Regions from separate parts of the Micromonospora sp. LZ37 genome, predicted to be linked through region 4. Evidence: riboswitches for the same ligand, from Rfam matches in the RefSeq annotation. Region 4 holds a riboswitch; each other region holds the start of a gene.
What was found. Region 4 has a riboswitch for cyclic di-AMP ahead of AC5L3Z_RS23265 (coiled-coil domain-containing protein). Riboswitches for the same ligand answer to the same signal wherever they lie in the genome.

Region 1 (7,225 bases), on a different contig from region 4:
CAGCTCGGTGGGCCGGTCCCCGTCGCCGCCGACGTCACCCCGGCCGCCGCCGCGCGGCTGCGCCTGGGACCGGGCCAGCAGGTCTGGGCGGCGGTGCGGGCCAGCGAGACCCGGGCGTACCCGGCCGGGTCGGCGTAGCGGTCGAGGCGCTCTGCCCGGCCGCGCTACCTCGGGCCGGCCTGGTCGTCACCGGCGGGGCGGGGCTCGACCGCCTCGCCGCGCGGTCCCGACGGCGCCATCGGCCGGCGGGCCCCCCGGACCCGGCGCAGCACGCCGTACCAGGCCGGGGCCTCCCGGGCCTCGTCGAAGGCCCGGGCGATCACGACGTCGGTGGAGGAGTGCGCCAGGATCGAGACGACGATGGTCAGGGCCACCAGGTGGAACACCTCGTCCCCGGCGGGGATGCCGGACTCCAGCACCAGCAGTCCGTAGACCACCGAGGCGAACCCCTTCGGGCCGAACCACATGGCGGCGGCCTGCTCCCGGAGGCTCAGCCCGGAGCGCAGGAAGGAGATCCACAGCGCGACCGGACGGGCGACCACGATCGCCAGGACCGCGAAGACCCAGCCGGTCCAGCTGATCTCGCCGAGGAACTCCACCGAGATCAGCGCGCCGAAGACCAGCAACGCGGCCAGCTTCAGCAGCTCGGCGACGTTCTCCCCGAGGTGCTCGAACGCCGCCCGCTCCCGCGGCCCGAACGTCGCCACGGTGATGCCGGCGGCGAACGCGGCGAGGAACAGGTTCCCGTGGGTCGCCTTGCCCAGGGCCAGCACCAGCAGGCCGATCGCCACCCCGTTCAACGGGGCGTACGCCACCGACGCGGCGAACCAGCGGGTCCGCTCCAACGCGATCGCCAGCAGCGGCACCAGCACACCGATCAGCAGCCCGAGTGCGAGCTCGGTGGCCAGCTCCGCCAGGTGCAGGTCGGAGCCGGCTGCGACGGCCAGCAGGAGCACCACGAACGGCAGGGCCAGGCCGTCGTTGACGCCGGACTCGACGTTGAGCAGGTGCCGCAGCCGGGCCGGCACCTTGTCGTTGCCGACCAGCGCGGCGGCGAACACCGGGTCGGTGGGGGCCAGGATCGCCCCGACCAGCAGAGCCTCCGGCCAGTCCAACCCGGCCACGTAGTGCGCCAGCACCGCGGTCACCAGCAGCGTCAGCGGCAGACCCCAGCCAAGCGCCCGGCCGGGCAGCCGCCACGCCGAACGCAGGTCGGCCCAGCCCACCCGCATCCCGTCGGTGAAGAGCACCGCGAACAGCGCCAGCTCCGCCAACTGCGCCACGATCGGGGAGTCCGCGCGCAGGTGCAGCACCCCGGTGGTGTCCTCGCCGAGCACGAAACCGGCGACCAGGAACAGTGCCGCCGTGGAGAGGATGGTGCGATGCGCCAGGGCCGACACGAGCACGGCGGCCAGGAGGACGGCGGCGAAGGAGAGCAGCAGCACGGGTCAGCCTCCAGGGGCAGGGGTCAGCACGTGCCGACCAGACTTCCCGGCGCTCCACGGTTCCCGGTGATCATAACGGTCCGGGCACCCCCGACCGTCGCGATGGCCGGACGGACCTCGCCCGTCCGGCCATCGCCGTGCTCACCGACCGGTGGACCGGTCGGCCTCGGACTCGTAGACGTCCGGCACGCCGTCCTGGTCGAGGTCGACCCGCTCGGCCTCGTGGACCCGGCGGTAGACGCGGCTACGGGCGCGGAGGATGACGGTCGCCAGGAGCGCCGACAGCAGCGACCCGGTGAGCACGGCGACCTTGACGTGGTCGTCACGTTCGCTGCCCAGGCCGAAGGCCAGCTCGCCGATCAGCAGCGACACCGTGAAACCGATGCCGCCGAGCAGTGCCAGGCCCAGCACGTCGAGCCAGTTGAGGCCCTCGTCGGGGGCGGCACGGGTGAACCGGGACACCAGCCAGGTGGCCACCAGGATGCCGATCGGCTTGCCCACGACCAGGCCGACCACGATGCCGATCGCGACCCGGTCGCTCAGCGAGGTGACCAGACCGGAGAGACCGCCGACGGTGACGCCGGCGGAGAGGAACGCGAAGATCGGTACGGCGAACCCGGCGGAGATCGGCCGGAACAGGTGCTCGAAGTGCTCGGCCAGGCCGGGGCCGGCGGCCGGGCCACCGGCGTCCGCGCTGCGGATCACCGGGACGGTGAAGGCCAGCAGCACTCCCGCCACGGTGGCGTGCACCCCGGACTCGTGCACCAGCGTCCAGGTCACCGCCGCCAGCGGCAGCAGCAGCCACCACGAGTGGACCCGGCGCTGCACCAGCAGGGCGAAGATCACCAGCGGCACCAGCGCGCCCAGCAACGGGGCCACCGAGAGGTCGGCGGTGTAGAAGACGGCGATGATGACGATCGCCATCAGATCGTCGACGACGGCGAGGGTGAGCAGGAAGGTGCGCAGCGCCGACGGGAGGCACCGGCCGACCACGGCGAGCACGGCGAGGGCGAACGCGATGTCGGTGGCGGTGGGGATGGCCCAGCCCCTGCCGGCGCCGGGGCCCGCGCCGGCGGTGATCAGGTAGTACAGCACGGCGGGTACGACCACCCCGCCCGCGGCGGCGGCGACCGGCACGGCGGCGCGGCGCGGATCGCGCAGGTCACCGGCGACGAACTCCCGCTTGAGTTCGAGCCCGGCGACGAAGAAGAAGATGGCGAGCAGGCCGTCGGCCGCCCAGGTGGCGAGGCTGAGGTCGAGGTGCAGCGCGGACGGGCCGACCGTGAGGTCGCGCACCCACCGGTAGCCCTCCGCCCAGGGCGAATTCGACCAGATCAACGCAAGCAGCGCCCCGATGAGGAGCAGCGCGCCGCCCACGGTCTCCTTCCGGAGGATGGCGGAGATGCGGCTGGTCTCGCCCCACGAGTGTCGGGCGAACAGGCTGGTACGGCGCCGGGTGGCGTCGGTCACGGAAACTCCTCGTCGGCAGGGGTCGCGTCATCCATCGCCGACCAGACTTCCCGGCACACCTCGGCCAACCCTATCCGCCACCGCGGCGGACACATCGACCGTCGCGACGACCCGCGCTCGTGGTCGGGCGCGGTGACTCCCCTGGTACCCGGCGGCCGCCCGGCGAACCATGCCGGAACCTGGTCCATCCCCCGACCGGGGGCGGCGGCTTACCCGGGGGCGAGTCGGGTATGCCCCCGCGTGGGCCAGTGGTGGGTGCTCCTCGTGGTGGTGGTCTGGCTGGCGACCGGGCTGCTGACCGCGGCCGTCTTCGTCACCCGAGGCGGGCACCGCAACCTGCTCTGGTACCTGGTCGGGGGGCTGCTCGGGCCGATCTTCGTACCCATCGCTCTGGAACGTGGCCGGGCGGGCATTCGGCGGGTCGAGGTGCGGTCCCGGCCGCCCGCGCCGACCGGGACGGGGTTGCGGGTCCTCGTCGGCCTGGACGGCTCCCCGGACTCCGACCGGGCCCTGCGCGCCGTGGTGCGCACGCTGAGCGGCACCGCCAGCGAGCTGGTGCTCGTCGCGGTGACCAGCCCGGACCTGGTCGACGCCGAGGCGACCGACGAGGAACGGCGGGCCCGCCGGATGCTCGACGAGCGGGCGGACGGACTGCCGGCGGAGTTGCCGCGGCCGAGCATCGAGGTGGTCGTCGGTCATCCCGCGGACGGGCTGCTGGCGGTGGCCGACTCCCGCGACGTTGACCTGCTTGTCGTGGGTCGGGGCGGTCACGGGCTCGGGGAGCGACTGCTGGGCAGCGTCGCGGAGGACCTGGCACACCGTTCTCCCCGCGCCGTGCTGCTCGGCAGTCTGCCCGACCGGGCGGCGTCGTCTCCGCCTCGGGAGGGGTGAACGGGCGCGCGACGGGCACCCGGCGGCGAGGCGTTGCCGGGCCGGCGCGGAAGCGTCAGCGCCCGGCCGCGGGCGGCGGCCGGGCGCTGACGTGTTCGGGTGTCACCTGCCCGTCCGGTCCCCTGCGGGGCCGGACGGGACGGGATCAGAGGGCGAGCTTCTGACCCGGGAAGATCAGGCCCGGGTCGGCCCCGACGATCCCCCTGTTGCGCTCGTACAGCGCGCGCCAGCCACCGGTCAGGTCCCGGGCGTCGGCGATCTTCGCCAGGGTGTCGCCCGGCTTGACGACGTGGACCTTGCCCGTGCCGGCCGGTGCGCTGCGCCGCTGGCTGCGGCTGCTGGGCTGTTCCCCACGCGAGGAGCGCTCCTTGGTGGCGGCTCGCGTGGCGCGCCGCTCCGACTTCTGCGACTTCTCCGAGGCGGCGTAGCTCCGGGTCGAGCCGCCCTTCTTGCCGCAGGTCGGCCAGGCGCCGATGCCCTGGCCGTCGAGCACCTTCTCGGCGATGGCGATCTGCTCGCCACGGCTGGCCAGGTCGGCGCGGGCGGCGTACTTCTTGCCGCCGTAGCCGGCCCAGGTGCTCTGCGAGAACTGCAGGCCACCGTAGTAGCCGTTCCCGGTGTTGATGTGCCAGTTGCCGCTGGACTCGCACTGGGCGATCGCGTCCCAGTTGACGCCGGCGGCGCTGGCCGGGGAGGCCGGGGCGAGGATGGCCGCGACCCCGGTGACCGCGCCGACGGCGAGCGTGCCGACGGCGATGCGGCGCGAGCTGACCCGTCGGTGACGGGCGGTGTATTCAGTTGCCATGTGGATTCCTCCACGCCGACGAGGTGAGCTGTCGGGTTCGGGCCGAGGAGCCCGGCCGCCGCTGGCGGCTTCACCCCGAGGTGACGTGCACCGAGGAACTAGTGGGTCCCCCGCTCCATGCCTGGTGACAGGGTCGCGCGGCCAGCGGCATGGATTAGGCGTTACCGACCGTGGTGTCCGCGATCGCGGACCAGAACGACGTTAGGGAGAGTTTCGGCCGATTGCCCACTTCTTGTGAAGTTCTTCACCCGGTCAGGCGAAGGGCCCCCGCGCCGGGCTGCGGACCGTGCGGGCGTGTCGACAATGCCCCGCCGTAGCGGCCGGGGATGAGCGACGTCACCGGGTCCCCGAACCGACCGAGGTGGCAGCGGGTGTCAGGATGGGTAGGAACGCCGGCAGGGTCGACCGGCCCGGGAACTGGAGGGCCGAATGGGGTTCGGTCACAGGTGAGCGCGCCTACGGGGGACCTGTTCGCCGCCGGTGGCGACACCGGGCGGTTGATGGCTCGCCTCGACTGGTCCGGCACCCCCCTGGGGGCCGTCGACGGCTGGTCGCAGAGCCTGCGCGCGGCGGTGCGGATGGTGCTGTCGTCCCGGTACCCGATGCTGCTGCTCTGGGGTGACCGCTTCACCCAGCTCTACAACGACGCGTACTCGGCGCTGATCGGGGACAAGCATCCCGCCGCGCTCGGCGACGACGTCCGGATCACCCTCGCCGAGGGCTGGGACGTGCTGCGGCCCCTCATCGAGGAGGCGATGGCGACCGGCGTGGCGAGCTGGGTTCCCGCCCTGCGGCTGCTGCTCGACCGGGCCGGCTACCGCGAGGAGGCGTACTTCAGCGTCTCCCACGCGCCCGCGCGTGACGACGACGGCCGCACCGTGGGCATCCTCACCGTGTGCAGCGAGGTCACCGAGCAGGTGGTCGGCGAGCGCCGGCTGCGCCTGCTGCGGGACCTGTCCGTGCACGGCGGCGGGCAGACCGTCGACACGGGGGCCACCTGCGCCGGTCTGGTGGAGGCGATCGCCGGGCATCCGCTCGACGTCCCGTTCGCGGCGATCTACCTGCGCGAGGACGGCCGGCTGCGGCGGGTCGCGCACGCCGGCGCGGCCGTGGTCGGCGCCACGCTTCCCGCCGTGGTCGAGGCCGCCGGCGACACCGGCGGGTGGGGGCTGCCGGCCGCCGCGTCGGGTACGACCACCGAGGTCACCGACGTCGCCACGCGGATGCCGCTGCCGGCCGGGGCGTTCGACGATCCGGTCCGGGTGGCGCTGGCCCTGCCGCTGCCCTCGGCCGAGTTGGACCAGCCACTCGGGGTGCTGCTGGTCGGGGTGAGCCCCAGCCGCGGCCTCGACGAGGCTTACCGGTCGTTCTTCCAGCTGCTCGCCCAGCAGGTCTCCTTGGCGGTACGCAACGCCCGGGCGTACGAGGAGGAGCGGCGGCGGGCCGAGGCGCTGGCCGAGCTCGACCGGGTCAAGACCACCTTCTTCACCAACGTCAGCCACGAGTTCCGCACGCCGCTGACGCTGATGCTCGGTCCGCTCGGTGACGCCCTCGCCGACACCGACGAGCCGCTGCCGCCCGCGCAGCGCGAGCGGATCGACCTCGCCCGGCGTAACGCCGGCCGGTTGCTCACCCTGGTCAACAGCCTGCTGACCTTCTCCACCCTGGAGGCGGGGCAGGCCCGGGCCGTCGCCCGCGAGGTCGACCTGGCCGCCGTCACCGGGGAGTTCGCCAGTGTCTTCCGGGCGGCCGTGGAGCGGGCCGGGCTGCGGTTGGTGGTGCAGTGCCCGCCGCTGCCCCGCCCGGTCGCGGTCGACCCGGCGCTCTGGGAGCAGATCGTCACGAACCTGCTGTCCAACGCGTTGAAGTACACCTTCGTCGGGCGGATCCGGGTGGCGTTGGAGCACGACGAGCGCGAGGTCCGGTTCACCGTCTCCGACACCGGTATCGGGATTTCCGAGGAAGACCTGCCCCGGCTCTTCGAACGCTTCCACCGGGTGCACGGGGCCCGCTCCCGCAGCCACGAGGGCACCGGCATCGGGTTGGCGCTGGTCCGCGAGCTGACCCGGTTGCAGGGCGGCGAGGTGCGGGTGGCCAGCGCCACCGGCGTCGGTACGACCTTCACCGTCGCCCTGCCCTGGACGGCGCTCACCGCGCCGGCCACCCCGCCCGCCGGGCCCGAACCGGCCGGGCTCGGCGAGGTCGCGCAGGTCGCCGCCCAGGCGGCGTTCGGTTGGCTCGCCGGATCCACGGACGGGCCGGCCCCGGCCGAGCTCGACGGGTCGGCGGCGGGGGCACCGAGCGGTGCGGCGCGGTCGACGCCGGCCGGCGAACCCGTCCCGCCCGGTGCCGGCCCGGCGGGCGACGAGCCGCGCGAGGCGCGGATCCTGGTGGCCGACGACAACAGCGACATGCGCGGCTACCTGGCTCGGCTGCTGGCCGCACAGGGCTGGCGGGTACGGACGGTCGGTGACGGTCGCCAGGCCCTCGACGAGATCCGCCGGAACCCGCCGGATCTGCTGCTCACCGACGTGATGATGCCCGGGCTGGACGGCTTCGAGCTGGTCCGCGCGCTGCGCCGCGAGGAGGCCACCCAGGCACTGCCGGTGGTGGT
Region 2 (7,225 bases), on a different contig from region 4:
CTGCTGACCGGCGTCGCCGTGGCGGTCGCCCTCTCGCTCGGCGGCTCCGCGCCGAGCGGCGCGGTGGAGCTGCCGAGCACCGCGCCGCTGGCGGTGACCGCCGCGCCGTCGCAGTTCTTTCCCGCCGTCACCGCTCCCGCCGCCTCGGCGGCGGTCGCCGGCCGACGCGCCGCCGGCGCCGCGCCGACCGGCCGCGCCGACACCGTCGCCGGCGACCTCACCGGGTACGCCGCGGCCGGCCGGGACACCGCCGGGTACGGCGCCGACGCGCACGACCCGGTCGGCCGGCCGGCCCGGCCGGCTGTCGCGGACGGCTCCGCCCGCCCCGCCGGCGCGCTCGTCGCCGCGGCAGCGACGTTCACGGGGCTCGCCCCGACCGTCACCGGGCCCCGCGCGCCGCCGGCCGGCTGACCGCCGCGCGGGGGCGTCCCGCGACCACCGTCTCGTCGAACCTCACCGCCGCACCCGCCTGACGAAGGCCCGCCGCCGCCTGTGCCGCGCGCGCCCGTCCGGCCCGTGCCGGATCCCTCTTCCGCATCCCGCTCCCGGGAGGTGCCGCTCATGAACACCGTGCTCCACGAGTTCCTGACCGAGGTCCCCACCGCCGCCGCCATCTGGTCCGCCCTGCTGGTGCTCGCCCTCACCGTGCTCACCGTCCTGGTGGCCCGCCCCGAGCGGGACCGCCCCGTCGACGAGGCGACGCCCGCCGAGCCGTCCCCGGCCGTCGAGCTGGCCGACCTGCGCCGGTACGCCGAGGAGGTGGCGGTCGCCGCCGCCCGGGCGGCCCGTACCGCGCAGCGCCGGCGGGCGGCGTGGGAGGCCGCCCACGAAGAGGTCGACCGGGCCTGGGCGGCTTACGACGAGGCGGAGACGGCGGCCCGCCGCTTCGCCGGCGCCGCGGCGCTGCCCACCCCGCGCACCCCCCGTACCCCCGCCGAGTACGCCGGCCGGGAGCGCTGGCTGCACCAGGCCGCGGTGGCGGCGCACTGGCGGGGCGAGTTGCCGGTGGAGCGGCTGCGGGACGTCTTCGCCCACCGGGACGGCTGGGATCCCCGCCGGCACCCGGTGGAGCAGGAGGTGCTGCTCGCCCGCGCGGTACGGGACGGCCGGCGGGACGCGTACACCTCGGCCGCCGAGCGGGAGCGGACGGCGTGGCGGGACGCCGAGCTGGCCGCCGAGGCGGCCCGGTCGCTGGCGGCCGAGGCGTACGCGGCGGCGCAGCGGCTGCGGCCGGGCCGGGTCCCCGCGCCCCGGGCGGTGGCCGTGGCGGCGCGGACCGCGCCTGCGGCCCGCTGGCGTCCGGCTCGGGTGGGTTGACCGGCCGGAACGCGACGGAATCGTTACCAAATCCCGGTGAGCTGCGTCACTTCAATGGGGAATCGGTCATCCGGCCACGGGTGGTGACAGCCGTCGCGACGGTGCCTGGCGATTGTCGCCGAGCTGTCCGGTTGTTGCCCGAAAGGAACAGCCAAAGCCTCACGTCCCATTGAGTGACGTCAGTGCCGCAATGCACGGGAAATTTGTGGGCCCGGTCATGTTTGAGCAGGTGAGAGCGCTTGGCGAGGTCGGCGCCCGGCCAGTAGTGTCGCCCCCGTCCGGTGCGGTTTCCGATCGCATAAGGCGACGCCGCGCCGACCCGCTCAATCGTGGGTGACCACGAACCGGGGACCCAATTTGTGTTGTGGGGTGAATCCGCGGGCCACGGCCCGTGGTAGGGCGTTCTTCCCGCCCGAATCCGTCAGCTAACCCGGTCGGCGGTGTCGGAAGGAGCTCCACTTCGTGCAGCACGATCCCACTTCCCGGTTGTTCCCGTACCACCTGAAGCGGCAGCTGCGCCGACTGGTCACCGAGCGGCCGTACCAGGTCGTCGTCGGTTCGGCCGCGGCCCTCGTGTTCGCCACGGGGACCGTCGCCCTGGCCGGCAACGAACGGCACGTTCCGGCGCCGCAGCAGGCCTCGGCCGCCGTGGCCGAGTCGGCACCGCGCCTCAACGAGGTCGCCACCCGCGGCCAGGCCCGCCTCGCCGCCCCCATGACCGACCACAACTCCGGCGAGCGCACCAGGGGCAAGCCGGACCCGGACCTGACCCGCAGGGCGGCACCGAAGCCGCCGTCGACCAAGGTCCTCTCGTACGACTACCAGGCCCAGACCACCTACTACAACTGCGGTCCGGCGGCGGTGCGCAACGCGCTCAGCGCGGCCGGCGTGGAGAGCACCCAGGACGAGCTGGCCGGCCCGCTCGGCACCACCGAGGTGGGCACCAACTCGGTCCGCGACACCACCCGGGTGCTCAACCGGATGGTCAAGGGCGACCCGTACCGGACCCGGCTGTTCGACAGCACCCCGAGCCGGAAGCAGATCGACCAGCTCCAGGCCGACGTGGTCGAGGCGATCACCGACAAGCGCGGCGTGGTGGTCAACGTGGCCGGCAGCGCCACCGACACCGCCGGGGGCTGGCACTCCTTCCCGGGTGGGCACTACGTCGCCGTGGTCGGCTACAAGAACGACGGCCGGACCGTCCAGATCGCCGACTCGGCGGACCCGAGCCTGCCGCAGTACTGGATGAGCACGATCGAGCTGGCGAACTGGATCGCCACCCGCGGCTACTCCGCCTGATCCACCTCGTACGCGAACGGGCGCCGGCTCCCCTCGGGGGGGGCCGGCGCCCGTCGCCGTCCGTGGGTCTCGCGGTGCCGGCGCCGACGGTGGGAGACTGCGCCCCATGACCGACCACACGGGTACCCGGCACCTCCTGCTGCTGCACGGGATGGGCGCCACCGGCGACGTCTGGCTGCCCTGGGCGCCGCTGCTCGAGCACCGTTGGCCGGGGCGCTGGCTGGCACCGGACCTGGCCGGGCACGGCTTCTCCCCGCCGCTGTCCGGCTACTCCTTCGCCGGGCTCGCCGGCCGGGTCGCCGAGGGGCTCGGGCCGGCCGCGGACGGCTCCCGCCCCGGCGACCGGTTGGTGATCCTCGGGCACTCCCTCGGCGGCGTGGTCGCCCTGGCCCTCGCCGCCCGCGACGCCGGGCTGCCGGTCGACGCCGTGGTCGGCCTCGGCATCAAGGCGGTCTGGTCGCCGGCCGAGCTGGTGAAGTCGGGCGAGCTGGCGCAGCGCCCGGTGACCTGGTTCGCCGGCCGGGACGAGGCGGCGCGGCGCTACCTGAAGGTCGCCGGCCTCACCGGGCTCTTCGCCCCGGACCACCCGGTCGTCGACGCCGGCCTGCGCGTCGAGGACGGCCGCTGGCGACTCGCCATGGACCCGGCCGCGTTCGCCGTCGGCGCCCCGGACCTGGCGGCCCTGCTGGCGGCAACCGACGTGCCCGTGGTGCTGGCCCGGGGCGAGCACGACCCGATGGTCAGCGAGACCCAGCTCGCCGCGTACGGGGCGCCGGTGGTGACGCTGCCCGGCCTCGGTCACAACGCGCACGTGGAGGACCCGGCGGCGGTGCTGGGGCTGCTCGACCCGTACCTGTGAGCGCGGCGGACGGTCGGGCTCCGGCCCGGCCGTCCGCCGCCTGCGGATGGGCCGGACGGTCAGTAGGCGCAGCCGGTGGTGGGCAGCGACGCCGGGGCCGGCACGGTGGCGCCGTCGTAGATCGCCAGCAGCAGCCGCTGCGGGCAGCGGTTGACGCCGTTGACCCGGATCTCGATGTGCAGGTGTGGGCCGGTGACGTTGCCGGTGGCGCCGGTGTAGCCGATCACCTGGCCGGCGGAGACCCGGGCTCCGGCGGCGACCGAGCGCGACGACAGGTGGCAGAACAGGTAGTACGCGCCGTCGTCGGCGGTGATGCCGATGCCGGTGCCGCAGCCGCCCCCGGCGTGGCCGACCGTGCCGGCGGTGATCGCGTACGTGGTGACGCCGGTGACCGTGGGCAGGTCGATCGCGGGGTAGTCGTGGTGCGGGTCGTCGTACTCGCTGCGAGGCAGCACCGAGCGGTCGATGACCGGGGCGTAGTTGCCGCCGCCCCCGCCCCCGCCGGCGCCGACCAGCCACTGCCAGGTGGTGGCGCCGACCGTGCTCCCGCCGGTGAGCCCGCGGCCGGTCTTGAAGTTGGTCACCGCGGTGGTGGTGGAGCCGCCCCAGACGCCGTCGACGGTGAGGCCGTAGCCGTACTTGTTGAGCGAGGTCTGCAGGGCCCGCACGGCGTTGCTGTTCGCGCCGGGGTCCAGGGTGACCACCAGCTTCGCCCAGGTCAGCGGTCCGACCACGCCGTCGGCGGCCAGCCCGTTGGCGGACTGGAAGGAGCTGACCGCCGTCGCGGTGCCGGAGCTGTACCAGCCGTCGACGGTGAGGGTCCGGCCGTGGTGGCGGAGCAGGAACTGGGCGGTGGCGACGTTGGCGCCGCTGGTGCCGGTGCCCAGCGTCGGCCAGTTGGGGGTGGCCGCGTGGGCCGCGACCGGTGCGGCGAGCACGGCGAGGACGGCGAGGGACGCCGCGCCGAGCCAGCTGACGGCCCGGCGGACTGTTGGATGCATGGCGCACTCCCGGGGGACGGAGGGAGGCGAGCGGCGTCGGGGCGCGCCGCGTCGCCGGCGCGCGGGCGCCGGTGGCGGTGCCGCCGCCGGTCGATCGCGCGTCCGGCAGCCAGTATGCTGATGAAGATAAATATTTACAATGGTGAGAACTTGTAAAGAAGTTTCGCCGTGCCGGACCGCCGCGCGGCCCGTTCCCGTGCCCCGTCGCCGGTCCCGGGAGACAGCTCCGCCCCGCACCTGCCGAGGCCGGTGCGGGGCGGGGGAGCGGTGTCGGTCAGGCGGGGGCGTCCGCGGGTGCGACGGCCTCCGAGGCGCGCGGCGCGGGCGGGTTCCAGCCCCGGTCCAGCTCCCACCGCGCGGCGTCGAGGAAGCCGTCGGCGTAGGCGTCGGCCGGGAAGTCGCCCAGGTAGCGGCGGCGGGTCTCCCACCGGGCCGAGGCCAGCGGATCGGTGACCAGCAGCCGGTCCAGCACCTCGTCCACGTCGGCCATGTCCCGCCGCAGCACGTAACCGGAGCCGGCGAGGGGGAACCGGGCCACGAAGTCGTCGCCGTCGACGCCCATGTCGGTCACCGCGTACGGCTTGCCCGAGTACAGGTAGTCGGAGATGACCCCGGAGACGTCGGAGATCAGCGCGTCGGACCGGTTGACGCACTCGGTCAGGCTGAGCTCACGGCTCGCCGCCGCGCCCCACAGGTGCGGCCGCCCGGTCCGCGCCTTCTCCGCAGCCAGCAGGTCGGTCAGCCGCGCCAGCTGCCGAGCCGAGGTCGGGTTCTGCGAGGTGTACGGGTGCGCCCGCAGGATGACCGTGGCGCCCCGCTCCAGCAGCCGACGCAGCAGCGTCTCGGCCACCGGCAACGAGCAGTAGTTGGCGTCGGCGTGGTGCCCGGTCCAGGTCGGGGTGTACAGCACCGTCGGGTTCGGCAGGCCCCGGGTCGGTGCGGTACGCACCTCGATCGACTCGACCTGGGGGCGGCCGACCACCACGAACTTCTCCGCCGGGATCTCCACACCGGCCCGGGCGTACCGCTCGATCGCGGCGGGACCGGCCACGAAGATCCGGTCGAAGATCGCCGAGACCGGGTTGGCGCTGGGCGCCTTGTCGCTGTCGCCGTGGTGCAGCTGCACGTGGGTGAGCTGGTTGAAGCGGATGCAGTGGCTGTTCTTCGCGCCGTGGTTGACGTAGAACGCCACCCGCAGGCTCGGCACCAGCGCCTCGTCCATGGCCTTGAGCGTCGGGCAGTAGACCACCGGGGCGCTCGTGGCGGCCGCGACGGCGGGCAGGAACTCCGGCTCCCGCAGCAGCACCAGGAACGGCCGGCCGATCCGCTCCAGGTACGGCAGCCACATGGTGACCTGGTACTCCGACCCGGGCGGGGCGGAGAAGTAGAGCAGGAACTCCGGCTGGTGCGCGCGCAGCGCCCGGGCCACCGCCCCGCCACCGGTCGGCGGACGGAACCGCCGGCGGGCCAGGTCCAGCCCGACCGCCCCGCACGCGCCGGCCACCACCAGGGCGGCGGCCAGCGCGACGAGGGCGGGCAGGGTGAGCGCGGCGGCCACCGCGACCAGTCCGAGCAGCACCAGCAGCGCGTTGCCGAGCTGGGCGGCGACCAGCGGGGTCCAGGAACGGACCGGCAGGTTCGCCGCCCGCAGCTCCAGGTTGCCGGCGTCGCGCAGCGGGCCGACCAGCAGCACCAGGCCGAGCAGCACCAGGGCGGTGAGGGTCAGCGCGGGGTCGAAGCCGGCGTCGAGCCGGCGGGCGTACCCCACCAGGATCCCGGCCGCGAGCAGCACCGACTCGGCGATGATGTCGGCGCCGGGCCGGACCCGGCGCTCGACGGCGGCCGCGACCAGCGCGGCGACCGCCAGCGCCAACCCCCAGCCGGTGGCGCCGGTCAGCGCCACCACGAGGAACGCCAGGACGGCCAGCCCGGTGGTCAAGCACCGCGCGATCAGCTTCCTGACCAGGTCACCACGCATGAGTCGCTGTCCCCGCCCCGGATCAGCCCGCGTCGACGCCGGTACCGAGCCGGCCCTGCCCGGCCGCCGTCGGCTGCGCCGGCACCGGGACCGGCTCGCCCGGCGCCCGCCGCACGTCGATCACCTGACCGGTGAGGTCGGAGATGAGCACGTCGAGCGAGGACTGGGCGACCGTCTCGGCGGCGAGCAGGGTGTGCTCCGGCTCCTCGCCGAAGGCCTTCGTCCGCATCGGGGTGGCGGTGCGCTCCGGGTTGATGCAGTTGACCCGTACCCCGAACTCGGCCCACTCGTCGGCCAGCGCCTGCGTCAGGTTGACCAGGGCGGCCTTGGTGGAGGAGTAGAGGGCGTACTGGGCCCGGCCCCGGGTGTAGGAGCTGGAGGTGTAGAGCAGCAGCTGACCCTTGGTCTGCTGGAGGTACGGCAGGGACTGCCGGGCGGCGATGACCGGGCCGACGAAGTTGACCTGGAGCACCCGGTCCATGGTCTCCTGGTCCATCTCGGCCAGCGAGCCCTTCTCCAGGATGCCGGCGGTGACCACCACGTGGTCGATCCGGCCGGTGGCCTCGAAGGCGGTCTTCAGCGCCGCCTCGACGTCCCCGGCGCGCTCGACGTGGGTGCCGGTGCTGGAGCGGCTGAACGGGAAGACCTGGGCGCCGTAGCGGCGGGCCAGCTCGGCCAGGTCGTGGCCGATGCCGTAGCTGCCGCCGAAGATCACGATCGTCCGGCCGGCCAGTTCCTCGGTGTAGCTGCGGTGGTCGGTGAGCCGGGGCG
Region 3 (7,225 bases), on a different contig from region 4:
AGGTAGAGCCGGTAGGCGCCGGCCGAGGGCACCTCGGCGGCGAAGGTCACCGCCGGCCCGGCCGGGGTCCGCCCGTCGCCGGGCGTGCCCTCCGGGTGCACGTGCAGGTACGCCAGGTCGCCCTGGCGCAGCGCCACCAGGTGCCCGTACGCCCCGAGGTAGGGCTGGAGGTCGGTGACCGGCTTCCCGTCCCGGCCGACGGTCAGGGTCAGCCGGCTGGTGCGTCCCGGTTCGGGCGTGCCGGTGAGGGTGACCGTGTAGCCGTCGACCGTGGTGCTGGTGGCCGGCGCCGGCAGCGGCCGGGGGTCGAGCCGGCCGGGGACGGCCACGTCCACGCCGAGGGTGAGCGGCTGCCCGCCGGTGGGGGTGAAGTCGGCGAAGGCGCGCCAGAGGCCGGGCCCGCCCAGCGGCGACTCGACCCGCCAGGTGCCGTCGGCGTCCAGCTCGGGGTGGACGTGGCGGAAGCCGGAGAGGTCGCGCCGGGCGACAATCAGGTGCATCCGCTTGTCGTGTGCCACGTCGTAGCGGGTCACCGGCGCGCCGTCGGGGCCGCTGATCCGGAAGGCGAACTGCCCGGCGGGCGCGTCCACCGGTTCCATCGTGTAGCCGCGGTCGGAGACGAGCAGCCCGCCGGGCAGGTGGGTGGCCGCGTCGGCGGCGCTGCCGTGCCCGTCGTCGGTGGCGCCGTGGTCGGTACCGGTGGAGTCGTGGCGGGTCTCGGCGGCGGGGGTGACGGGGTCGGCCAGGTGGCCGACCCCGTACGACGCGCCGAACACCGCCGCGAGGCCGAGGGCGAAACCGCTCAGCTTCGTCGCCGTGTTCATGGTGCTACCTCGGTTTCCGGGTGGGTGACCCGTCACGCCTCGACGAGGTCGTAGCCGGCCTCGTCGACCGCGGCGCGCACGGATCCGGTGTCCAACGGGCCTTCGCTGGTGACGGTGACCCGACCGGTGGCCAGGTCCACCTGGACGTCGCGGACGCCCTCGATCGCGCTCACCTCGGTGCTCACCGAGTTGACGCAGTGCCCGCAGGTCATGCCCTGCACCTGGTACGTGGTGGTGACCATGGCAGTTCTCCTCTCCCGTCCATCCTATACCCCCCTGGGGTAGGTCGCCCTGGGACCGTAGCATACCCCCCAGGGGTACGCTATCCTTGCCGTCATGACCACACCGAGCACCCCGATCCGGGGCTACACCGCCAGCAAGGACCAGCTGCTCGCGCGGCTGCGCCGTGTCGAGGGCCAGGTCCGTGGCGTGGAGAAGATGGTCGACGACGACCGGTACTGCATCGACGTGCTCACCCAGATCTCGGCGATCCAGGCCGCCCTGGACAAGGTCGCCCTCGGCCTGCTCGACGGCCACGCCCGGCACTGCATGCACGAGGGTGCGGCCGAGGGTCGCGCCGACGAGATGGCCGACGAGATGATGGCCGCCGTCGGCCGCCTGATGAAGCGCGGCTGACCCGTCCGCACCGGCGGCCGGGCCGGCCTCCGCGCCGCTGAGCCGAGCGGGGGTGCCGGGCAGACCCGACACCCCCGACCGACGTGGTGCGGGCCCCGGGCCGCTCAGAGCCGCCCGAGGATCTTCCTCATGGTGTCGATCTCGCTCTGCTGAGCGGTGACGATCTGCTGCCCCATGGCCTTGGCGTCGGCGTTGGCGCCGCCGGCGATCTCCTGCTTCGCCATGGTGATCGCGCCCTCGTGATGGGCGATCATCATGGTCAGGAACTGCCGGTCGAACTCCTTGCCAGAGGCTGCCGCGAGCTTCGCCATGTCGGCCTCCGACATCATGCCCGGCATGCCGTGGTCCATCCCCGGCAGATGCCCACCGGACGGGCCGCCCGACGGGACGGGCCGACCCCAGGCGGCGAGCCAGCCGGTCATGGTGGCGATCTCCGGCGCCTGGGCGGCCTTGATCTGCGCCGCCAGCTTCCTGACCTCGGCGTCGCCGGCCCGGCTCTCCGCCAGCTCGGACATCCGCACCGCCTGCTGGTGGTGCGGGATCATCATCTGGGCGAACATCACGTCCGCGTCGCCGAAGGAGGCGGACGCGCCCGGGCTGGCGGAGGCCGGGGCGCCCGCGCTGGCGCCGGCCGGGGCGCCCGTGCCCGGCATGTCGTGGCCGGAGCCGGCCGAGTGGCCGCCGCCGCAGGCGGCCAGGGCGAGAGCGGCGGTGAGGGTGGCACCGGCCAGGGCGGCACGGCGCGCGAGGGTACGAGTGGACACGATCAGACCTTTCGGTGTGCGGTGGACGAGCAGCGGACCGGCAGGCGCGGCGGAAACCGCGCCGGGCCGTCCTATCTGCGCAGCACCGACACCGTGGCGAGGCGGAGCCCGACCGGGCGCCGGGGCGGCCCCCGTGACCCGGACGACGGCCGGACCGGTCGACCGGATGCGGTCGCGGACCGGGTGACCCGCCGCCGGCGCAGCGCCAGCAGCACGGCCGTCCCGAACGCGCCGAGCACCGCCAGGCAGACGCTCCAGAGCGTCGGTCCCCCGTCCGTCGGCGTGACGGGCAGCGCGGCGTGGTCCCGGGTCACGGCGGCCGGCACGACGGCGTGGTTACGGGTCGCGGCGGCCGGCACGACGGCGTGGTTGCGGGTCACGGCGGCCGGCTCCGGGGCGGCGGCGCCGTGTCCATCCGGACGAGCCGCGGCGGCCCGGGCGGGCTCGTCGTGGTGGAGGGGGCCGGGCCGCGTACCGGCGACGCCGGATCCGATCGGATGACCGGGGCCGACGTGCGCGCCGTGACCGATCGTGTGCATGGTGGCCAGGCCGAGCAGGGTGCCGGCGAGCAGCAGGAGTCGGGGCCACCACCCGGTCGGAACCGCGCTCGCCGTCCGCACGCCACCACGCTAACCCGGCCGGTCCGCGCCGGCCCCGTACGCCACGGATGCCGCCACACTTCGTGACCACCGGCTCGCCCTGCGCTGTCGGAGCCGGGCGCGGGCGGCGAGCCGGGCGGGCGGACCTGGTCTCTCGCTACCATTCTCCGGCGATGACCGTCCGCACCGAGCCGACACCGCCCCGCGTACCGCGCCGGGGCCGGACGCGGTGGGCGGGACCGTGGTCGTCCCTCGCGGCGCCGCGACGCCGCCGAGGCGTCTGCTCGCCGTGCGTGACGGTGGCGCTCGCCCGGGGTGACCCCGGGGGCAGTCTTCCGGTCGGCGTGTCCCGCCGGTGAACCCGCCGGCCGGCTGACCCGTACCCCACTCTGGATCGTTGGGAGAACCGCAATGGGCGCCGACCACACCCGTCCCGCTCCGTCCACTCCACCAGGAGTGCGACGGCTCCTCGTCGCGACGGTGGTCCCGCTCTTCGTCGTGACCGTGCTCGCCGCGCTGGTGCTCTGGCCCCGGGACGGCCGGGAGGCGAACAGCGGGGGTGACGTGCCGCGTTACCACGGCACGGTGACCCGGGTGCTGACCGAGCCCTGCCCACCGACGCCGGAACTGCCGGAGGGCACACCCGGGGCGGCCGACGGCCCGTGCGGCACGGTGACCGTCCGGGTGGAGCAGGGCCCGGACACCGGCCGGGAGGTCCAGACGCCGGTGCCGTCCGGCCCGGGCGCCCCGACGGTGGCGGTGGACGACGAGATCGTGCTGGTCAAGCTCACCGACCCGGCGGACCCCACGTCCAGCAGCTACAACATCGCCGAGCACCAGCGCGGCAAGCCGCTCGTCTGGCTGGTCGCCCTCTTCGCGGCGGCGATCGTGGCCTTCGGACGCTGGCGTGGCCTGGCGGCGCTGGCCGGGCTGGGCGCGAGCTTCGCCATCCTGCTCACCTTCGTGGTGCCCGGCATCTCGGCGGGCGGCTCACCGCTGCTGATCGCGATCACCGGCGCCGCCCTGATCATGTTCGTGGTGCTGTACCTGACCCACGGGATCACCGCGCAGACGTCGGTGGCGGTGCTCGGCACCCTCGGCAGTCTGGTGCTGACCGGTCTCCTCGGCAGCCTGGCCACCGCCGCCACCCACCTGACCGGCTTCGGCAGCGAGGAGGCCACCACGCTGTCGCTGTACCAACGCGACGTCGACCTGCACGGCCTGCTGCTCGCCGGGATCATCATCGGCTCGCTCGGCGTGCTGGACGACGTCACCGTCACCCAGGCGGCCACCGTCACCGAACTCGCCCACGCCAATCCGAGCCTGTCCCGGTTGCAGCTCTACCGGGCCGCCACCCGGGTCGGGCGGGCGCACATCGCGTCCACGGTCAACACCATCGTGCTGGCGTACGCGGGCGCCTCGCTGCCGCTGCTGCTCCTGCTGACCGCCGACAGCCGGGCGATCGGCGAGATCCTCACCAGCGAGTTCCTGGCCCAGGAGATCGTCCGGAGCGCGGTGGCGACCCTCGGCCTGGTGGCCGCCGTACCCCTGACCACCGGGCTGGCCGCGCTGGTCACCACCGCCGGTCGCGGCCCGGCCGGCGACGCGCCGCCGGCCGACCGCCCGACGCCCACCCCCCGGCCGCCGGCCGACCGGGACGCGGCACTGGAGGCGCTCAGCGCCCCACGTCACGGCCCACCGTCCACCCCGACCCCCGCGGGGTGGCCCGACCCGGAAAGGAACACGGACACCGCATGGTGACACTCCTCAGCGTGACCGCCGCCGGTGCGGCGGTTGTCGACCGCGTCACTGGTCACGCACCGTTATTGCGAAATAACGCTTTTAGTCGGGTTCTGGACGTAGATCCCCGGTACTCCTCTCGGGTAACCTCGCTGCCGGTCACCGCCGAAGGCGCGCAGCGGCGCCTGCGGTGCCGCCGCCCAATCGCCGCACGGCGAGCCGGGGAACCAGGTACATGGGGTGAATCCGCGCGAGCGGTAGGGACCACTTCCGTCCCGAACCCGTCAGCTAACCCGGTCGGCGGTCGACGGAAGGGAACACTGTGACGGCACCCCTGCGCCGCTGGTTGACACCGGCGGTGGCCGTGCTCACCGCTCTGGCCATCCTCACCGGGCCGGCCCCGGCGATCGCCGCCCCCTCGACGCCCACCCCCTCCGGGCACGAGGAGGACGAAGAGCCCGAACTGCTCACCGACGTCATCGAGCTGCGCAACCGCGAGTACAGCAAGGCGAAGTCGCAGCTGGAGAAGTCCAAGAAGCTCCAGCGGGAACTCGCGCTGGAGATCCGCCGCGCCGAGGAGGATCTGGAGGCGCTGCGGCCCCAGGTCAGCCAGATCGCCGCGCAGTCCTACCGCACCGGGCGGATCGGCGCGGCGGCGATCCTGCTGGACAGCAAGGCGCCGGACACGTTCCTCAAGCGGGCCTCCGCGCTGGACGAGCTGAACATGGTCAACGCGCAGAAGCTGAGCGAGGTCACCTCCGCCAAGACCCGCGCCGAACGGGCCAAGCTGGCGCTCGACGGCGAGGTGCGCCAGCAGCAGAAGCTCACCAACGACATGGCCCGGGAGAGCCGGGAGGCGGAGAAGGCCCTCGCGCTCGTCGGCGGCAAGGGCTTCACCGGCGGCCTGGTGTCGGCCGAATCCCCGGTGGCCCGGATCGCGCCGGGCCGGACGGCGGACGGCGGCTGGCGCCCCGAGGGACGTACCGAGGACGACCCCACCACCTCCGGCCTGATCACCCCCCGCACGCTGCACGCGTACAAGGAGGTCCGGCGGGCCGGTTTCAAGCGCTTCGTCGGCTGCTACCGGCCGGGCGGGCCGTGGGAGCACCCGAAGGGCAAGGCCTGCGACTGGTCGTTGCAGAACAGCGGCTTCTCCCCCTGGTACAACAACGACACCCGCCGGTACGGCAACGACCTCGCCGCGTTCCTGATCCGCAACGCGGACCGGCTCGGCATCTACTACGTCATCTGGAACCGGCAGATCTGGTTCCCGGCGACCGGGTGGAAGTCGTACAGCGGCCCGTCGGACCACACCGACCACGTGCACATGTCGATGCTCTAGCGACACCGCGCAGTCCGAGGGCCGTCCCGCCGCGTGCGGGGCGGCCCTCGTCGTTCGGGCCGGATCAGCCGGCGACCACGGCCGGGCGCCCGCCCTGGGCCGGCGGCGGGACGACGGCGGCAGCGGCGGCGGGGACCGCCGCCACCGTCCGGACCTCACCGGCGGCGAGCCGGTACGACATCCCGACCACCGCGCACCGCCCGGCGGCCACCTCGGCGGCGAGGGCGGCGGAGGAGCCGAGCATGGCCTCCACGGTGTGGGCGATGTGGATGTCGACGATGCCGTCGACGTCGTCCACGCCCTCCTCGGCCGCCCGGCGCAGGCTCGGCCCGACCGCGTCCACCACGGCCCGGAGGTGCCCGGTCGGCGGCGTGCCGGTCCGGGCGGCGTCCCGGGCGGCCTGCACGGCTCCACAGGAGTCGTGGCCAAGCACCACCACCAGCGGGGTGCCGAGCACGGTGACGCCGTACTCGACGCTGCCGAGCACCTCGGGGCCGACGGTGTGCCCGGCGGTGCGGACCACGAAGAGGTCGCCCAGTCCCCGGTCGAAGATGATCTCGGCGGCGAGGCGGGAGTCGGAGCAGCCGACGATCACCGCGAAGGGGTTCTGCCCGTCGGCGACGGCGGCCCGGTGGCCGGCGTCCTGGTTGGGGTGGCGCGGCGTGCCGGTGACGAACCGCCGGTTGCCGGCGTGCAGCTCGGCGAGCGCCTGGGTCGGAGTGGTCGGGGCCATTCCCTCACCTCGGTCCGTGGTCGGGTCGGTCAACCGGCCGGCGACGGAGGCGGCCTCGCCGCCCACCGTCACACGCACCCGAAGATACGTCAAGAATCACGTGATACAGATTTCATGCTTTGGCCGGCCGCGTCGGGCCGGGCCGGCCACCCCCTGACCAGGGCAGGGCCGAAAATCCGCACGGCGGGCCATACGATGGCGGGCATGGCGACGACAGCAGGCGGGAACGGGAGCACCCGGCACTGGACCTTCCTCACCAACCACGCGCACGTGCTGCTCGCCATCGCGCGCAACCCCACCGCCCGGCTGCGGGACGTCGCCGACGAGGTCGGGGTGACCGAGCGGGCCGCCCAGGCGATCGTCGCCGACCTCGAGGCCGGCGGCTACCTGCAGCGCACCCGGGTGGGGCGGCGCAACGAGTACACGGTCAACCCGACCGGCCACTTCCGGCACCCCGCCGAGGCGGACCGCCAGGTCGGCGACCTGCTCGCCCTCTTCACCGCCGCACCGGCCGAACCCCGCTCCTGAGCGCCCGACCCGCACGGTCCCGCCCGTCACCGCGCGGACGCTCCGACGGCGGTAATCTC
Region 4 (7,225 bases):
ACCCCGGCCGAGCCGCTGGGCGTGGTCCGCCGGCGCACGATCAGCTCCTCGGCGGAGAAGGTGACCCGGATCGAGGACGACCTGCTGGACCCGGGGGCGGCGCCGCCGGAAATGGCGGTGGTGGGCGACGGCGGGCTGCTGGCCACCCTGTCCCGGGCCACCGGCCGGGGCATGCGGGACATCGTGGCGACCATCCAGCGGGAGCAGGACGAGGCGATCCGCTCCCCCGGCTCGGGGGTCACGATCGTCTCGGGCGGCCCGGGCACCGGCAAGACCGCGGTCGCCCTGCACCGGGCGGCGTACCTGCTCTACTCCGACCGCAGCCGGTACGCCGGCGGCGGCATCCTGGTGGTCGGCCCGTCCTCGGTCTTCGTGGAGTACATCGCGTCGGTGCTGCCGTCGCTCGGCGAGGAGACCGCCACCCTGCACTCCCTGGGTTCGCTCTTCCCGGCCATGTCGGCGACCCGGACCGACCCGCCGGAGGTGGCGGCGGTGAAGGGCTCGCTGCGGATGCGCCGGGTGCTGGAGCGGGCGGTCCGCGACGCCGTGCCGGACGGCCCGGACGAGCTGCGCCTGCTCTACCGGGGGCAGCTGCTGCGGTTGGAGCGGCGGGAGCTGGACGGCATCCGGGACCGGACGCTGTCCCGGGGCGGCCGCCGCAACGAGGTGCGCCGGGTCGCCTTCGACGGGGTGTTCGGAGCGCTCTGGACCCAGGCCCGGCGGCTGAACATCGGCCGGCTGCCCGAGCAGCGCGCCTTCGAGGACGAGATCGTCGACCGGCCGGAGTTCCGGGAGTTCCTCAAGGCGTGGTGGCCGCGGCTGCACCCGCGACACGTGCTGGACTGGCTGGCCCGGCCGGAGCGGCTGCGCCGGTACGCCGGCGGGATCCTCTCCCGGGCGGAGATCGCGCTGCTGGACGGGGCGTACCGGACGCTGGGCACCGAGGGGCTGACGGTGGCCGACATCGCCCTGCTGGACGAGCTGGACGCGCTGCTGGGCAAGCCGATGAAGCCGGCGAGGCAGAAGCGGGACCCGTTCCAGCTGGCCGGCGGGGTACGCGAGCTGAGCACCTTCGCCGACCGGCAACGCGCGGCCCGGGCCGCGGCGCGGGAGCGCCCGGAGGACTACCGGGACTTCGCGCACGTGGTGGTCGACGAGGCGCAGGACGTCTCGCCGATGCAGTGGCGCATGATCGGCCGGCGGGGGCGGCTGGCGTCGTGGACGGTGGTCGGCGACCCGGCGCAGACGGCGTGGACGGGTGACCCGGAGGAGTTGAACCGGGCCCGGGACCAGGCGCTGGGGCGGCGTCGGCGGCACCGGTTCAGCCTCACCACCAACTACCGCAACTCGGCGGAGATCTTCGCGGTGGCGGCGGCGGAGATCCGCCGGCTGCACCCGGATCTGGAGCTGCCGACCGCGGTCCGCTCGACCGGCGTGGACCCGGTGCGGCGGACGGTTCCGGCGGCCGGGCTGCCGGCGGCGACCGTCGAGGCGGTGGACGCGCTGCTCGCGGAGGTGGAGGGCACGGTCGGGGTGATCACGCCCGTGCCACGCCGGGACGAGGTGGCCGGCTGGCTGGGCGACCGCGGCTCCCGGCTCCAGGTGGTGACCAGCCTCCAGGCCAAGGGCATGGAGTACGACGGCGTCGTGCTGGTCCGTCCGGGCGAGATCCGGGCCGATCCGGGGTCGGGGGTACGGACGCTCTACGTGGCGCTCTCCCGGGCCACCCAGCGGCTCACCACGATCGACGTCGCCGGCTGACCGGCGGCGGTTCAGGGCTTACTTGCACACATTGCGATGTGAGCATAGATTGGTCCGAGGCCCTGGCGGCGACGGAAGGTGTGGGCGTGGGCGCAGGTCATGACCACCACCACGGGTCGGTCGCGAACGCCGCGCACCGCCACCGGGGCCGACTCTGGGCGGCCTTCGCGCTGCTCGCCGCCCTCATGGTGGTCGAGGCGGTCGCCGCGTTCGGCACCGGCTCGCTGGCCCTGCTCTCCGACGCCGGGCACATGTTCACCGACGTGCTCGGCATCGGCATGGCCCTGGCCGCGATCACCGCGACCCGGCGGGCCGACCGCGACCCGCAACGCACCTTCGGGCTCTACCGGCTGGAGGTGCTCGCCGCGCTGGCCAACGCGGTGCTGCTCAGCGGCGTCGCGATCTACGTGCTGGTCGAGGCGGTCCGCCGGTTCGGCGACCCGCACGAGGTGCTCACCGGCCCGATGCTGGCCGTCGCGGTGCTCGGCCTGCTGGCCAACGTGGCCGCGTTCGCCCTGCTGCGCGCGGGGGCCCGGGAGAGCATCAACCTGCGCGGGGCGTACCTGGAGGTGATCGGGGACCTGCTCGGCTCGCTCGGCGTGATCGGGGCCGCGCTGCTGATCGGCGGCACCGGCTGGTGGTGGGTGGACCCGGCGGTGGCGGTGGCGATCGGCCTGTTCATCCTCCCCCGCACCTGGCGGCTCGGGCGGGCGGCGGTGCGCATCCTCGTGCAGGCCGCCCCGGAACACCTCCAGGTGACCGCCGTGCACGACCGGCTGGCCGCCGTCCCCGGCGTGGCCGAGGTGCACGACCTGCACGTCTGGACCCTGACCTCCGGCATGGACGTCGCCTCCGCGCACCTCACCATGACCCCCGGCGCCGAGGTGGGCACGGTGCTCGCCGCCGCCCGCAGCGCCCTGCACGAGGACTTCCGGATCGACCACGCCACCCTGCAGATCGAGCCCGGCGCCGCGCCCGGCGCGTGCGGCCCGTCGCACTGGTAGTGCGCCCGCGCCGGAAAAATTGGGCGTTGAATGCCGGATTACGCCACCTTTAACAGCAATCTCAGCAGTACCGTGAGTCACGAAGCGGGCGGGTGTCACACCCGTACCGGTAGGCTCGGCCCCGGCCTCCGCCCGGCGGCGCCCAAACGGTGCCGGCGGTGGCCGTCGCCTAATCGCCCGCAGGGGCGAGCCGGGGAACCACGTTCCTGGGGTGTATCCGCGTCAGCGGTAGGGATCTTCCGTCCCGAACCCGTCAGCTAACCCGGTCGGCGGCTGACGGAAGGGATGTGCATGCACGTACGAAAGACCACCGCGCGGCTCGTGGCCGCGGTCGTCGCGACGCTCGCGCTCGGCGTGTCGTCCGCGCCGATCGCCTCGCCGGCCACCGCCGCACCGACCACCCGGCTCGCCGCCCCCGGCGACGACGAGGGCGGCACCCCCGCGCTCCGCGCCCAACTCGAGACGGCCAGCAAGGGCTGGCTCGACGCCAAGGCGGCGCTGGAGCGCTCGACCAAGCGCCAGCAGGAGCTCAACAGCCAGCTCAAGACCGTCGAGGCGGAGTTGGGCGTGCGCAGCGGCAAGGTCGGCGAGATCGCCGGCGTGGCGTACCGCACGGGCCGACTCGGGCCGATGTCCGCGCTGCTCAACAGCTCCAGCCCGGAGGGCTTCCTGGACCGCGCCGCGGCGCTGGAGACGGTCGCCACCAACGAGGACCGGGAACTTCGCGACCTGCTGCGCACCCGCGACGAGGCCAACCGCACCCGCGCCGAGCTGGACAAGGAGATCGTCGAGCAGCGCAAGCAGATCACGGTGATGGCCAAGCGCAAGCAGCAGGCCGAACGGGCCCTCGCCGTGGCCGCCGCCGACAAGCCCGCCGCCACCAGCGGCGGTGGCTCCGCCCGGGGCACCTCCACCTCGAACGCCAAGGCGGCGCCGCGCAACCCGGACGGCTCCTGGCCGTCCGAGTCGTGCAGCGTCAACGACCCCACCCCCGCCAACGGCTGCATCACCCCGCGCACGCACAACGCGCTCAAGCAGGCCCAGGCCGCCGGCTACACCCGGTACGTCTCCTGCTACCGCCCCAGCGGCTCCGGTGAGCACCCGAAGGGCCGGGCGTGCGACTTCGCCGCCCAGAAGAACGGCTTCGGCGGGGACGCCACCGGCGGCGACCGGACGTACGGCAACAACCTGGCGGCGTACTTCATCCGCAACGCCGACCGCCTCGGTGTCCTGTACGTGATCTGGTACCGCCAGATCTGGCTACCCAGCAGCGGCTGGAAGTCCTACAGCGGCGCGAACGGCGACCCCTCCAGCGACCACACCAACCACGTACACCTCTCCATGTACTGATCCCGGCCCCCGGTGTGGATCATGCAGCCGTGGTGCGGTGCGAAAGCCCCGGAGCGGGGCGGGACGCCCACCACACCTGCATGATCCACCCGGGGCGGTGGGGCCAGGTCAGGGGGTCTCGGGGGTCAGGGCGGGGCCCAGGCGGGTGGCCAGGGCGAGGTGGGCGGCGCGGGCCTGGCGGAAGGCGTAGCCGAAGAGGGGGGCCGGGGCGGCGAGGGTGATCTCCACGTCGATCCGGAGCAGGCCGGACTCCTCCCGCAGCCGGGTGTGGTTGCGGACCGTCGTGCCGGGCTGCTGGCGGGCGACCGTGACGATCTCGTCGTCGGTGACGACCAGGACGTCCGCCTGGTAGGTGACCGGGAAACGCAGCGGGCCCAGCTCCAACCGGTCGGTGATGGCGTAGCTGGCCCGGGCGCCGGGGCGGGCCGGCAGTTGGCGCACCCGGACGATCAACGGATGCAACTCCCCCTGGCGGGCGGGGTCGCTCAGCAGCGCCACCGCGTCCGCGCGCGAGCAGCGTGCCTGGACCGTGTAGCTGAACGTTTCCCGCCGGACCACCGCGCCTCCACACCCTCGTCGGTCGCCCGATCGTCCCAGTACGGGGAGGGACTGGCAACGGGGACCCGCCGCGGGGCCGGGACACCACCCGCACGGCGTACGTCGCGGTGGTGGGGCGAGGTCGACCCACGGCAGGTGAGGCGGCGCGGGTCAGGCGCCGGGAAGGACCTCCGGGGCCGCGTGGCCGGCGAAATAGGGCTCGGGGGCACCGAAGAGGCCGAGCAGCCCGGTGACCCAGAGCTGGCGGTGCACGAAGCGGCTCGGCTCGGTGACCACCAGCTTGACGCCGCTGACCTCGGCGGTCTGGAACCCGGCCACCATGGCGCTGATGCCGACCGAGTCGATGAAGGTGACGAGCCGCATGTTGAGCTCGATCCGGGACGGCAGCCCCTTGGCGAGCACCTCGGCGATCGCCTCCCGCACCTCGTACGCGGTGTCGACGTCAATCTCACCCCGCGGGGCGATCTCGATGACACCACCCGGCATGACCGACTTCACGATCGACAGGCTCACGCGAGCACCTCCACTCGCCCGTCCACGGGCGCCTCATCAGTACGCGGGCCGCGACCGAGAGTATTCCCCCAACGGCCTCGGTCGCCACCCCTCGGGATGAGCAATTCGCGGATCCGGACCGACCGGGCCACCCTGTTCGGCATCGTTCCTGGTTCCGTCCGCTCCGGTGAGCGACCGGTCCGGGCCGCTCCAACCGTCCCAGGGTACCGGGCGCCGTCCACCCGATTCCCGATCCGGTTCGGTGCGGGCGAGTCCCCTGCCGCCCGGCGCGGGCCGCGGCCGGGGTTGCCCCGGCCACCTAGCCTCGGCGGCAGAAGCGTCACCACGACGAAGGGACGTTCGATGATCAGGAAACTGCTCGGCCTGGCCGGTGTCGGCGCGCTGCTCGCCCTCGTGCTGGCCTGCGGCTTCGGCGGCGGGGGCGGGGACGACGACGATGACGACGACGATTTCGCCCGCGCGACCGCGGTGGTCGTGGTCCGCTGAGGGCACGGCGTGAGTTTGCGGCGCGGCCCGGCTGGGCACTGGCGAGTGTGAGCGGACCATGACGCGCGCCGCAGAGACGTCGAAGTCCGAAGTGGCCGCAGGCTTCGGCACCCCGAGGAGGTAACCACGATGTTCGGCAGCAACCTGCTGGAGCGCCGCAGCAAGCCGGAGCGGATCGCGGACCAGGCATGGCAGCACCTCGTGTCGGCGGTCGGCTCGGCCGGCGACAGCGTCCGGGACGCCGCGAAGTCGGTCCGGGGCGGCGGCCCCGGCCTCGGCGACGCCGGCGACCTGGTCGGCTCGGCGGCCGACGAGGCCCGGCGCCGGGCGACGCTGGCCTTCGACGCGCTGGCCGGACGCCGACCGGCCCTGCCCTGGACCCTGCTGATCAGCGCCGCGCTGGTCGGCGCCGCGTTCGGCTGGGCCGCCGGCACCGCCGCGCGGGCCGCCGGCAGCCGCGACGGCCGGGCCGTCGACGACATCGAGTTCGTCGACGTGGATCGGCCCAACTCCCCGGTCGGCCTGGACGGCTGACGCTCCACCGCACAGGACACGCCCCGGCCGACGGACCAGTCGGCCGGGGCGTGTCGCGTCCCACGCCCCGGCATCTCTTTCGCGACGCGGCTCAGTCGAGGTGGAAGACGATCCCGTCGCCGACCACCGTGCGCCGGATCCCCAATCCGTCCACCGGCCGGTCCGCCGCGCCCCGCCAGCGGGTGTCCGCGGCGTAGCCGGGCAGCAGCACCACCGTGCGCACCCCCACCGCGCGCAGGTACCCGACCGAGCCGACGTCCGGGAAGGTGGCGCTCGCCGCCCTGATCCGCTCCTGCGACTCGGGAGTGAACGAGGCGAGACCGTTGACCACCCGGGGGAACCCGTCGGTCGACCAGAGCATCACGTGGAACTCGCGGGTCCCCTCGCTGGGCAGCACCAGGGCCGGGCCGGTCAGCCCGCGCAGGGCCACCGGCTGCGCCGGCACCGGCACGTGCGGGGTGCGGTTGACCCCCTCCAGCAGCACCAACGCCACCGGCAGCACCAGCACCAGCCGGGTCGCCCGCCCCCACCGCCCGACCGGCCCCGCCGCCGGCTCCCGGACGGTCAGCGCCCCGGCGGCGAGGACGCCGAGCAGCAGCGTGGTCCAGAGCACCAGCCGGCCCGGGGTGCGGATGCCGTCCCAGCCCGGCGCGTACCGCACCAGCGTCAGGTAGCCCGGGTCGCCGTCACCGCCCAGCGTCGTGCCGGCCGCCAGGGCCACGCTGACCAGCACCCCGGCGGCGAGCGCGATCCGGTGCCGGACCCGCCAGGCGGAGAAGACCAGGCCGGCCAGCGCCAGGCCGATCAGCACCACGCCGGGGAGCAGCGTCATCTCACCCGGGAAGCCGAGCGCCGCCCGGGCCGTACCGTGCCGCTCACCCCAGAGCCAGGACTGCGGCGGGGCGGTCAGGAAGCCGATCGGCGGCGGAGAGAACATCGCGATCTGGGCGACCGTCCGCCGCCCGGCCGGATGGCGGGCCACCACCTCGAAGTAGGGCGCCGCCATCAGCAGGGTCACC

Region 1: it holds a riboswitch for cyclic di-AMP, as region 4 does, so the genes downstream of both, AC5L3Z_RS17225 (LysM peptidoglycan-binding domain-containing protein) here and AC5L3Z_RS23265 (coiled-coil domain-containing protein) in region 4, are expected to answer to the same signal.
Region 2: it holds a riboswitch for cyclic di-AMP, as region 4 does, so the genes downstream of both, AC5L3Z_RS24985 (C39 family peptidase) here and AC5L3Z_RS23265 (coiled-coil domain-containing protein) in region 4, are expected to answer to the same signal.
Region 3: it holds a riboswitch for cyclic di-AMP, as region 4 does, so the genes downstream of both, AC5L3Z_RS21730 (coiled-coil domain-containing protein) here and AC5L3Z_RS23265 (coiled-coil domain-containing protein) in region 4, are expected to answer to the same signal.

What each region holds. Positions count from the first base shown of each region.
Region 1 covers NZ_JCADBL010000007.1:288,688-295,912, reverse strand. The annotation lists gene AC5L3Z_RS17245 (ABC transporter ATP-binding protein) at 1-138, shown strand, start outside; gene AC5L3Z_RS17240 (cation:proton antiporter) at 165-1,445, opposite strand; gene nhaA (Na+/H+ antiporter NhaA) at 1,587-2,915, opposite strand; gene AC5L3Z_RS17230 (universal stress protein) at 3,156-3,806, shown strand; gene AC5L3Z_RS17225 (LysM peptidoglycan-binding domain-containing protein) at 3,952-4,611, opposite strand; cyclic di-AMP (ydaO/yuaA leader) riboswitch at 4,610-4,782, opposite strand; gene AC5L3Z_RS17220 (ATP-binding protein) at 5,058-7,225, shown strand, end outside.
Region 2 covers NZ_JCADBL010000014.1:28,370-35,594, forward strand. The annotation lists gene AC5L3Z_RS24975 (hypothetical protein) at 1-411, shown strand, start outside; gene AC5L3Z_RS24980 (hypothetical protein) at 562-1,317, shown strand; cyclic di-AMP (ydaO/yuaA leader) riboswitch at 1,628-1,772, shown strand; gene AC5L3Z_RS24985 (C39 family peptidase) at 1,780-2,616, shown strand; gene AC5L3Z_RS24990 (alpha/beta fold hydrolase) at 2,723-3,475, shown strand; gene AC5L3Z_RS24995 (peptidoglycan-binding protein) at 3,535-4,476, opposite strand; gene AC5L3Z_RS25000 (CDP-glycerol glycerophosphotransferase family protein) at 4,751-6,454, opposite strand; gene AC5L3Z_RS25005 (D-ribitol-5-phosphate cytidylyltransferase) at 6,477-7,225, opposite strand, start outside.
Region 3 covers NZ_JCADBL010000011.1:32,844-40,068, forward strand. The annotation lists gene AC5L3Z_RS21700 (DUF8832 domain-containing protein) at 1-824, opposite strand, end outside; gene AC5L3Z_RS21705 (heavy-metal-associated domain-containing protein) at 857-1,066, opposite strand; gene AC5L3Z_RS21710 (metal-sensitive transcriptional regulator) at 1,161-1,460, shown strand; gene AC5L3Z_RS21715 (DUF305 domain-containing protein) at 1,565-2,224, opposite strand; gene AC5L3Z_RS21720 (hypothetical protein) at 2,296-2,844, opposite strand; gene AC5L3Z_RS21725 (YibE/F family protein) at 3,235-4,584, shown strand; cyclic di-AMP (ydaO/yuaA leader) riboswitch at 4,751-4,881, shown strand; gene AC5L3Z_RS21730 (coiled-coil domain-containing protein) at 4,886-5,905, shown strand; gene AC5L3Z_RS21735 (carbonic anhydrase) at 5,970-6,638, opposite strand; gene AC5L3Z_RS21740 (helix-turn-helix transcriptional regulator) at 6,834-7,166, shown strand.
Region 4 covers NZ_JCADBL010000012.1:107,727-114,951, forward strand. The annotation lists gene AC5L3Z_RS23255 (HelD family protein) at 1-1,761, shown strand, start outside; gene AC5L3Z_RS23260 (cation diffusion facilitator family transporter) at 1,848-2,765, shown strand; cyclic di-AMP (ydaO/yuaA leader) riboswitch at 2,922-3,052, shown strand; gene AC5L3Z_RS23265 (coiled-coil domain-containing protein) at 3,057-4,115, shown strand; gene AC5L3Z_RS23270 (SRPBCC family protein) at 4,224-4,673, opposite strand; gene AC5L3Z_RS23275 (STAS domain-containing protein) at 4,824-5,186, opposite strand; gene AC5L3Z_RS23280 (hypothetical protein) at 5,529-5,672, shown strand; gene AC5L3Z_RS23285 (hypothetical protein) at 5,802-6,206, shown strand; gene AC5L3Z_RS23290 (hypothetical protein) at 6,298-7,225, opposite strand, start outside.